3 regions of the Microbacterium sp. ZKA21 genome follow, and region 3 is predicted to be linked to each of the others. Evidence: riboswitches for the same ligand, from Rfam matches in the RefSeq annotation. Region 3 holds a riboswitch; each other region holds the start of a gene.
What was found. A riboswitch is a leader RNA that binds a small molecule or an ion and turns the genes downstream of it on or off. The one in region 3 is predicted to bind thiamine pyrophosphate.

Region 1 (3,269 bases), on a different contig from region 3:
GCATCGGTCCAGCCGTCGATCGTGCGCCCCGCCAGCACCGCCAGCTCGGCGAGGTTCGGCGTCACGACGTCGGCCCTCGTCAGGAGTGCTCGCAGCGCGTCTTCGGCGTCCGCATCGAGCAGACGGTCACCGCTGGTGGCCACCATCACCGGATCCACGACGACGATCGGCGGACGCTCGGCGTCGAGCCAGGCGGTCACGGTGCGGATCACGTCCGCGTTCGCCAGCATCCCGATCTTCACCGCATCGATCACGATGTCCTCGGAGAGCGCATCGAGCTGAGACTGCAGGAAGACGGGCGGTGGCACATGCACGGCGCGGACGCCCCGGGTGTTCTGCGCCGTCAGCGCGGTGATGACCGCCATCCCGTAACCGCCGTTCGCGGCGATCGATTTCAGGTCCGCCTGGATGCCGGCGCCTCCGGACGGGTCGCTGCCCGCGATGCTGAGCACGCGAGGCGTCGACCGGGCGCGCCATCGGCGCAGGAACTCGGTCGCCGCCGCACGCGGATCGACCGCTGCGCACAGCGCGGAGACGACCGCGATGCCGGCTGCCCCTGCGTCCCTGAGCGCGGCGGCATCCTCGAGGGCGATGCCGCCGATCGCCACGCACGGCAGCGGGCTGGCCGCGGCGAACCTCCGGAACCCGTCGATCCCGAGCGCCGGCGGGTGATCCGGCTTCGTGGTGGTCGGGCGGATCACGCCGACCCCCAGATAGTCCACCGTGCCGTCGGGCAGTGCGAGCACCGCATCCAGATGCGCGGGGCTGTTCGCCGTCAGACCGATCAGAGCGTCCGGCCCGAGAACCTCACGGGCACGGAGCACGGACGCGTCGCCCTGGCCGAGATGCACCCCGTCCACGCGCGCGCCCAGCGCACGCGCGGCGAGCGCGGCGTCGAGTCGGTCGTTCACGACGAGCAGTGCCCGGCCGTCGATCACGGTCGACAGCTCGACGAGCTGCGCGGTGATCTCGGCATCCGTCGCCGCTTTGTCCCGGAGCTGGACGATGCGCACGCCGCCGTCCACCGCCTGCCGTACCGTTTCGACGACACCGCGGTCTCCGCACAGCGCCGCATCGGTGACGAGGTAGAGCGAGAGATCCGCGGTCATCGGGTCACCTCCTCGATGCGTGCGGCCGCAGCGAGGTCGCCGGGCTGAACGGCGGCGAGCGCGTCCAGCAGCGCCACGGCGAAGCTTCCTGGGCCGGTGGAGACGGATGCCGCCCGTTCTGCCGCGATCGTATAGACCAGACTCGCCGCGGCGACCGCGGTCAGCGCATCGGCCCCTGTCGCTCGCGCAGTCCCGAGGAACGCCGCCATCACCGCGCCCAGCGCGCAGCCGCCACCGGTGACACGGGTGAGCAGCTCGTCGCCGTTCGAAATGCGGATGACGCGGCGGCCGTCGGTGATCAGATCCACCGGCCCGGAGACGGCGACGACGCTGCCGTGGCGCTGCGCGAGCGAGAACGCCGCGTCGGCCGCGGCATCCGTCGTGTCCGTGGTGTCTACGCCGCGGCCACCGGTGCTGGCGCCTGCGAGGGCGAGGATCTCAGAGGCGTTGCCGCGGATCGCGGCAGGTCGCAGCGAAACGAGCTCGTGCGCGAGGGCGGTGCGCACCGGCAGCGCACCGATGGCGACGGGGTCGAGCACCCACGGCGTCCCGGCCGCGGCGGCCCCGGCGACCGCTTCGCGGCTCGCCGCGCGCTGCTCGGGTCGCGGCGTGCCGAGATTGATGAGCACGCCGGAGGCGATGGAGGCGAACGTCTCGGACTCGCCGACGATGTCGACCATCGCCGGGGCTGCGCCGAGCGCGAGCAGGACGTTGGCGGTGAAGCCGGTGACCACCGCGTTCGTGATGCACTGGGTCAATGGAGGCGCGGCGCGCAGCTCCGCCAGCAGGGTCGCGGCCTCGGAGACGAGGTCGGTATCGGAAACTGGACGCAGAAGATCGCTCATCGCGACATCCCTTCGCTAGTACGAACTAGATCAGGTTCGACGGGTCTGTTCTCAGCCGCGGTCGCGGCACCCCGTGTCACTGCCTCGCAGTCTATTGGTTCTTCTGGCCCGCCCAGGGCATCGGACGCTCCGGCCCCCGACTGCTGTCGTTCGGCAGGTGCGGAAGCTGCTCGCCGCCGGCGCGGATGCACAGCCAGCGCAGCTCGCCGTCGCTGTCCGGTCGCGCACGCCAGGTGCGCCACACGTTCTGAGCGACGCGGATCACCGTACCGGCCTCGACGTCGACGACGTCCTCGTCCAGACCCATCTGTCCGTGGCCGGCGAGGAACACGTACAGCTCCTCGACATGGGAGTGGGTGTGCCAGTAGCCCGCTTCCTCTCCCGGCAGCAACGCGTTGGCGGTCATACCGATGTACTGCATCGTCAGTTCGTGATCGACGACCCGGCGCCCGTCCCTCGAGCGAGACGGGTCGAAGCCGCCGAAGTGCTCGCGCCAGGCGTCCGGCGCTCCGATGCTGATGACTTCGTAGTCGCTCATGCGCTGATCTCTCCGTTCGGCGGGTTGTCGGTATGGCCGATGACGATGCGGTGGGTCCAGCTCTCACCCGTCCGCTCGTACACGATGCGCGTGTGCCTGCGATCGACCGCGCCCTGCCAGAATTCCACACGCTCGGGGACCACGCGCCAGAGCACCCACTCCCCCGGCCCGATGCCCGCACGGGCGGACGGCGAACGCGCCGCGAGATCCGCCGCGCTCTCTTCGGCATCCGCCTCGACGATGCGTCCGCGCACCCGCACCGCGCGCATGACCGGCTGCCACCAGAAGTTCAGGGCGGCCGCGGGGTGGAGCGACAGCTGCTCGCCCTTGCGCGACGCCCGTGAGCCGGCGAACGCCCAGCCCCGACGATCGACGTCCTTGATGATCAGCGTCCGCGCGTCGGGAATGCCGTCTGCGGCGACCGTCGCGAGTGTCATGGCGAGCGGCTCGGGGACACCGGCCTCGATCGCGGCGCTGAGCCACTCGAGAAAGAGCCGTTCGGGGACGTCCGGCAGCGCGGAGGGGTCGAGCGCCGGCGGCGTGCCGGTGAGCGTCGGTTGGGAGCGCAGCCATTCGGCCGAGGAGGCGGTCATACGACCATCCTGGCGGCTCCCGCGCGCCCTGGCCAGGATCAGGGCGTCCGGGACGCGGACAGGGCCGCTACACGCGTCGCGGCTTCCGCCAGACGGGTTGCGAACGCGGGATCGGATGCCGAGCGCGCAGCGAGCGCGTCGATGATCCGCGTCGCCGTATCCGGGCTCGAGCCCGCGATCGTCA
Region 2 (3,269 bases), on a different contig from region 3:
TCCACTTCAGCGACTCGAGCGCGAAGATGAAGACATGGAAGGCGGCAGCGGCCGCGGCGAGGATGAGCCCTGCGATGATCATGCTCTGATTCTGTCGTCTTTCTCCGACTCCGGGGTCGCGGCGGGCCGATCGACCGGGCGTGCGATCACCGCGCCGACGACGCCGAGCGCTGCGGCGACCATCATGATCACCGCGACGGGCCACCAGTGTCCCGTCGACGCGACCAGGGCCGTGGCCGCGAGCGGCGTCAGCCCTCCACCGATGACTCCGGCGATCTCGCGGCCGACCGAGATCCCGGAGTAGCGCCGGCGCGCGGGGAACAGCCCTGCGAACCACAGGGGCTGCACGCCGTCGGCCGCCGCGTTCACGATGCCGATCGTGACGGCCACCACACCGACGATCGCCGCGGCGCTGCCGCCGTCGAGGATGAGGAACAGCGGCACGGCGAGCAGGCCGAGCCCGCCGAGGCTGCACGCCGTGAGCGCCGTCATGCCGATCCGCTCGCCGAGCGCACCCCAGACGGGGCACATCACCGCGGCGAGCGCTGCCGCGATCAGCAGCGCCGTGAGCGAGGCCTGAGCCGAGAACCCCAGCACCGCCGTCGCGTACCCCAGGCAGAACACCGTGATCGTGTAGAAGCAGGCGTTCTGCCCCGTCCGCACGAGCACGACCGCGATCACGTTCCGGGGCGCGCTGAACGCCTCGCGCAGAGGCCGTCGGCGCTCGAGGTCGGCGTCCCCGGCGAGGAACTCCGGGGATTCCGCCACGCGGCGCCGCAGCACCAGACCGACCACGACGAGCAGGATGCTGGCCAGGAACGGCACCCGCCAGCCCCATGCGACCAGCGCCTTCTCGTCCAGCAGCGCGACCGTCACGACGAAGGCGAGATTGCCGAGGATGAGGCCGACGTACAAGGATGCCGCGACGATTCCGCCGCGCAGGCCGCGCCGGTGCGGTGCATGCTCGAGCGCGATCAGAACAGCACCGGGCCACTCCCCGCCGGCTGCCAGGCCCTGCACGAACCGCAATGCGACCAGCGCCATCGGCGCGAGCACGCCGAGCTGCGCGTATCCGGGCAGGAGGCCGATGCACACCGTGGCGAGGCCCATGACCAGCAACGTCGCCGTGAGGACCGGCCGGCGCCCGAAGCGGTCGCCGAGGGACCCTGCCAGCAGTCCGCCGAGCGGGCGGGCGATGAATCCCGTCGCGAACGTGGCGAACGACAGTAGGATGCCGATCAACGGGTCCTGGGCGGGGAAGAACACGACGGGGAAGACCAGAGCGGCCGCCGTGCCGTAGAGGAAGAAGTCGTACCACTCGAACGCGGTGCCGGTCGCCGCGGCTGCCAGGGCGAGTCCGCCACGGTCTGTGCGGGGCTGCGTCATCGGGTGGACGTGCTCGGTGAGTGCGTGCGTGTGCATCGCGACATCCCTTCGCTAGTACGAGCTAGATCAGGTTCGACGGGTGTGATCTCAGCCGCGCAGGCGGCACCCCGTGTCACTGCAGGAGAGCTTATCTATACGAGGAAGATCGGCAGCAGCCCCGGGTTGTGCGCGTGCACCAGAACGGCGAACACGACGGCGTCGAAGAGCAGATGCACCGTGACGACATACGCGAGCGAATGCGTGCGCAGGAAGATGAAGCCCTGCAGCAGCGCGAACGGGATGGTCAGCAGCGGACCCCACTCGCGATATCCCAGCTCCCAGAGGAAGGACACGAACACGATGGCCTGCAGGACGTTCGCCACGGCATCCGGGAAGTGCCGGCGCAGCAGCGCGAACACCGTGCAGATGAAGAACAGTTCATCCCAGATGCCGACCGCTCCCACACCGACGAACAGCCTCGCGATGAGGTCGGGCGAATCGACGACCGGCCAGTTCATGTACACGCCGCTGGTGATGAAGTAGAACGGCAGGATCAGCCAGCCCAGCACCAGCACGGCTGCAAGCCAGCCCCACTGCAGTCGTCCCCAGCGCTGCCCGGTTAGCCACGGGAAAGAGATCGCCCTGTCCCGATACACGTACCGCGAGACGACGTACGGCACGACGACCGCGCCGCCCAGCGCCAGCGTGAACCGCATCATGGCGGCGTTGTCGAGTTCGGCCGCCAGCGGGATGACACTGACGATCAGCATCCCGATGGCGATCAGAGACAGGTCCCGCGTCAGTGACGGAGCGGATGCCGTGACGGCACGCCGCTCCAGCGCCCACGCAGCCCCGACGCCGGCGGCCAGCAGCACCCAGCCGAGCCAGGCCCACTGCACGACGAAGAACGCCGGAGCTGCGAGGCAGACCAGCACGGCCGGTGCGATGCTCCAGCGCACGGCCACCACCCGGCTATCGGTCACGCGCGGGGCTTCCGCCGATACACGAGGTCACGGATGTCGCGCCCCTTGTTCAGCCCCTTGCGCTCGAACGCCGTCATCACGCGGCCGTCGAAGCGCTCGGCCCACTCCCCCTCGAACGCGCGCTCGAACGACGGATCCGCGTCCAGGACCTCGCGCATCTGCCGGGCGTAGTCCTCCCAGTCGGTCGCGAGGCGCAGCAGGCCGCCGTCGGCGAGCGCCCTGGCGGCGGTCGCCCCGAACCCCTCGCGGATCAGGCGGCGCTTCGTGTGCCGTTTCTTGTGCCACGGGTCGGAGAAGAAGACCCAGATCTCGGACGCGCTGCCCTCGGGCAGATAGGTCGACAGCACCTCGGGCGCGTTCGCCTCGACGAGGCGCAGATTGCGGACACCCGCCTTGTCGGCATCCAGCATCGTCCGGGCGAGACCGGCGCGGAACACCTCGATCGCGAGGAAGTCGTCCTCGGGGCGGGACGCCGCGGCCGATACGATCGCGTGCCCCTGACCGGAGCCCACCTCGACGATCAGCGCGGCGTCGCGACCATATTCGGCAGCGACATCGAGCCGGGAATCCGGATGCACGCTCGTCGACGCGGCATCGCGCGCCACCTCGAGCAGATAGTGACCGGCGAGCTCCTCGAACGCCCGTTCCTGCGCCTCGGACATGCGACCGCTCCGGCGGACGAAGGACACGGGTTCATCGCGGAAGGTGCGGGGCTCGGGCATACCTCAAGGGTAGCCGGGCGCGCCCCGCCGCCTCACGGCGCCGTGACGAAGTCGATGAGCTCTTCCACGCGGCCGAGCAGCGACGGCTCGAGGTCGCGGTACGTGGTGACCTTGCTCAGGATCGCCTGCCAGGCGCGCGCGATGTCCGCCTGATCCTCGTGCGGCCAGCCGAAGGCGCGGCAGATGCCCACCTTCCATT
Region 3 (3,269 bases):
GTGCTGACCCGACCGACGACCGTGTCTGCGGTCACGGCCGGACCCTGTGCCTGCAGCTGCGCTTCGACCTGCGCATACAGGTCGCGGCTCGCCTGAAGGCGTGACTCATCGTTCTCCTGGCCGAGAACAGCGGCATAGATGCGCACCGTCGCGTCACCGACAGGGACGTCCTTGCCGCTGAGCAGGTTGTAGTCGCCGTCGAGGGACCCGGTCTTCACGCCCACGAACCCCGGTTCGGGGAGGAGGCCGTTCGAATTCGTGACGAGACCCGCTCCCGGCAGGTCGACGGACGGCGTGCCGACGATCTCGGCGAACACGGGGTTCGCCATCGCGATCGACGCCAGGGCCGTGAGGGAGGCGGGGGAAGCGACGTTGTTCTCGTTGCGTCCGGAGGGGGTGACGATCGTGATGTCGTTCAGGCCGCGCGCGGACAGCCACGCGTCGGCCGCTGCGGCGAACTCTCGGTCCGATCCCCAGATCTCCTCGGCGAGCCGGTCGATGTAGTTGTTCGCCGATCCGAGCAGGATGCCCTGGAGCATCTGGTACTCGGTCAGCACTCCGCCGACGGGCACGTCCAGGGCTGACTGGTCGTCGCGCAGGTACGTCCAGAACTCGCTCGAGTCTCCGTTGTCGAAGGCGTACTCCGGTCCCTGCTCGCCGGGCTGCAGCGGAAGGGCCTCGAGCACCATCAGAGACGAGACGACCTTGGTCACACTGGCGATGGGGGCGGACTCGGTCGTCGACGACGCCGTGCTCACACCCTCGACGCTGACGCCGGCGCTGCCGACGGCCGGCCACGTGATGGCGGCCGCCTCGGCGCCGACGGGGGCGACGGTGCTCGCCTCGATCATCGGCGGAAGCTCGTGGAGCGGCCACAGCAGGGTGGTGCCGACATACGCGACTCCGAGCGCGACCAGGGTCCCCAGCGGCACGAGGATGCCGGGCTGCAGGAATCCGCGCTGCGGGGCGCCGACCAGCAGGTCGGGGCCGTCATCTCCGTCGGATGCCGTGTCGAGCAGCGCCGCCTGAGTGGCGGCCTCGACGGCGATCGGATCCACCCAGGTCAGGGCCGTCGCGGGTGAGTTCTGATCGGCCCACGCGGCCGCCGGCTGCGGTGGCTCGTCCTGGGCGGCGAGCAGCGTGGCGAGCTCGGCATCCGGATCGGCTGCGACGGGGGCACCGGGCGCACCGGCCGCCACGGGCGGATCCGCCTCGGCATCCGGATCGACTGCGACGGGCCCCACGGTGTCGACCGGCCGGGTCGCGTCATCATCGACCGGGGCAGTTTCCTCGACCGGCGCAGGTTCCGCGGGGGCGTCGGCTGCGGATGCGGAGCGGGTCACCCGTTCCGCCTCGGCGACGACGTCGGCATCCGTCGTGACGGGAATGGCCCCGGTGCGTCGACGGTGCTCGCGGCGTGTGAGGGCAGCGCCGCCGTCGGTCTGATCATCGAGGGTCACTCGAATACGGTACCGAATCCGCATGTGACAATGCCGTATTCGCCGAGGAGTAAGATCGAGCGCACAACCCACGGGAGTCCGGCGAGCCGGGCTGAGAGGAAGCGATCCGCGCTTCGACCGTCGAACCTGATCCGGATCATGCCGGCGCAGGGAGGAGATCTGATGAGCACGTCCACGTCCGCATCCGCTTCCGAAGAGGCGAGCACCACCGCATCCGCACACCCGCTGCGGTGGCGCGTCGTCGACATCGTCGTCGCCGCCGTCCTCGGCGTCGCGATCGGTCTGCTGTTCTGGGGCTGGAACATCGTCGGGGGCGCCTGGTTCGGCGCAGCCGACGCCCTGACCCCAGGGCTGGGCGGCATCGCCGTCGGGATCTGGTTGATCGGCGGCGTGATCGGCGGTCTCGTGATCCGCAAACCCGGAGCGGCCTTCGTCGTCGAGGTCGTCGCCGCGATCGTCTCGATGCTGATCGGCAACGTCTGGGGCGTCGGCACCGTGGTGTCGGGCGTGGCACAGGGACTGGGCGCCGAGCTCGTCTTCGCGCTGTTCTTCTACCGTCGCTTCGGCATCGCGGTCGCAATGCTGGCGGGCATCGGCGCTGCGATCGGCGCGTGGGTGTGGGAGTTGTTCGGAGGGAGCTCGCCGAACATCCTCAAGTCGGTCGAGTTCAACGCGATCTACCTGACGACTCTCGTGATCTCGGGAGCCCTCCTGGCCGGTGTCGTCGGGTGGCTGCTCGTGCGGGCACTGGCCGTCACGGGCGCGCTGAATCGCTTCGCGGCGGGGCGAGAACTCGTCCGAGAGGTCTGAGTGGTCATGAACGCCCCGGTGCGCGTTCAGGCCACGGGCTGGGGATGGCGCTACGCGGGCCGGAAGCTGCCGGCCGTCAGCGACGTGTCGTTCACGATCGAGCCGGGCGAACGGGTCCTGCTGCTCGGGGCCTCAGGGGCCGGGAAGTCCACGCTCCTCGCCGGCCTCGCCGGGGTCCTCGGCGACGCCGATGAGGGCGTGCGCACCGGCTCGCTGCTGGTCGACGGAGCCGCCCCGGAGTCCGCGCGCGGACGGACAGGTCTGGTCCTGCAGGATCCGGATGCCGGCATCGTGCTGTCCAAGGTCGGCGACGACATCGCGTTCGGATGCGAGAACCTCGGCGTTCCGGCATCCGAGATCCCCGGTCGAGTCGCCGAAGCGCTCGAGGCGACCGGGCTCGATGTGCCGCTGAAGCGACCGACCAAGGCGCTGTCCGGCGGGCAGAAGCAGCGGCTCGTGCTCGCCGGCGCGCTCGCGATGCGGCCGGGTCTGCTGCTGCTGGACGAGCCGACAGCGAACCTCGACCCTGCGGGGGTGCGGGAGGTGCGGGCGAGCGTCGAGCGCGCGGTCGAAGCGACCGGTGCGACGCTCGTCGTGGTCGAGCACCGCACGCCGGTGTGGGCCGACCTCATGACCCGCGTCATCGTGCTCGCAGCCGACGGCGGGCTGCTGGCCGACGGGGCGCCGGCTCGGGTGTTCGCCGAGCACGGCGCAGCGCTCGCCGAGGCCGGAGTGTGGGTCCCGGATTCATCGATCACGCTGCCGGAACTCGACCCGGCCACGGGCCCGGCCATCCTCTCGGCGTCTGGCCTCGCGATCGCACGCGAGCCGCGCACGATCGTCCAGGCCGGGCTCGACGTCGTCGTTCCCCGCGGCACTGCGACGGTCATCTCGGGGCCCAACGGCGTCGGGAAGTCCACACTCGCGCTCACCCTCGCGGGGCTTCTGCCCGAGCGCTCCGGCGAAGTGGCCGCCGCGCAGGATCTGGCCGGTCGCTCC

Region 1: it holds a riboswitch for thiamine pyrophosphate, as region 3 does, so the genes downstream of both, thiM (hydroxyethylthiazole kinase) here and M2317_RS04565 (ECF transporter S component) in region 3, are expected to answer to the same signal.
Region 2: it holds a riboswitch for thiamine pyrophosphate, as region 3 does, so the genes downstream of both, M2317_RS01890 (MFS transporter) here and M2317_RS04565 (ECF transporter S component) in region 3, are expected to answer to the same signal.

Annotation. Positions count from the first base shown of each region.
Region 1 is NZ_JBNPVV010000004.1:344,538-347,806, reverse strand. Features, by position in the region: gene M2317_RS11215 (bifunctional hydroxymethylpyrimidine kinase/phosphomethylpyrimidine kinase) at 1-1,109, opposite strand, end outside; gene thiM (hydroxyethylthiazole kinase) at 1,106-1,954, opposite strand; TPP riboswitch at 1,945-2,038, opposite strand; gene M2317_RS11205 (cupin domain-containing protein) at 2,046-2,492, opposite strand; gene M2317_RS11200 (pyridoxine/pyridoxamine 5'-phosphate oxidase) at 2,489-3,085, opposite strand; gene M2317_RS11195 (glycoside hydrolase family 3 N-terminal domain-containing protein) at 3,124-3,269, opposite strand, start outside.
Region 2 is NZ_JBNPVV010000001.1:361,941-365,209, forward strand. Features, by position in the region: gene M2317_RS01885 (DUF1304 domain-containing protein) at 1-82, opposite strand, end outside; gene M2317_RS01890 (MFS transporter) at 79-1,422, opposite strand; TPP riboswitch at 1,413-1,506, opposite strand; gene M2317_RS01895 (CPBP family intramembrane glutamic endopeptidase) at 1,518-2,348, opposite strand; gene trmB (tRNA (guanosine(46)-N7)-methyltransferase TrmB) at 2,345-3,070, opposite strand; gene M2317_RS01905 (DUF3097 domain-containing protein) at 3,103-3,269, opposite strand, start outside.
Region 3 is NZ_JBNPVV010000002.1:45,813-49,081, forward strand. Features, by position in the region: gene M2317_RS04560 (D-alanyl-D-alanine carboxypeptidase) at 1-1,460, opposite strand, end outside; TPP riboswitch at 1,521-1,630, shown strand; gene M2317_RS04565 (ECF transporter S component) at 1,623-2,270, shown strand; gene M2317_RS04570 (ABC transporter ATP-binding protein) at 2,277-3,269, shown strand, end outside.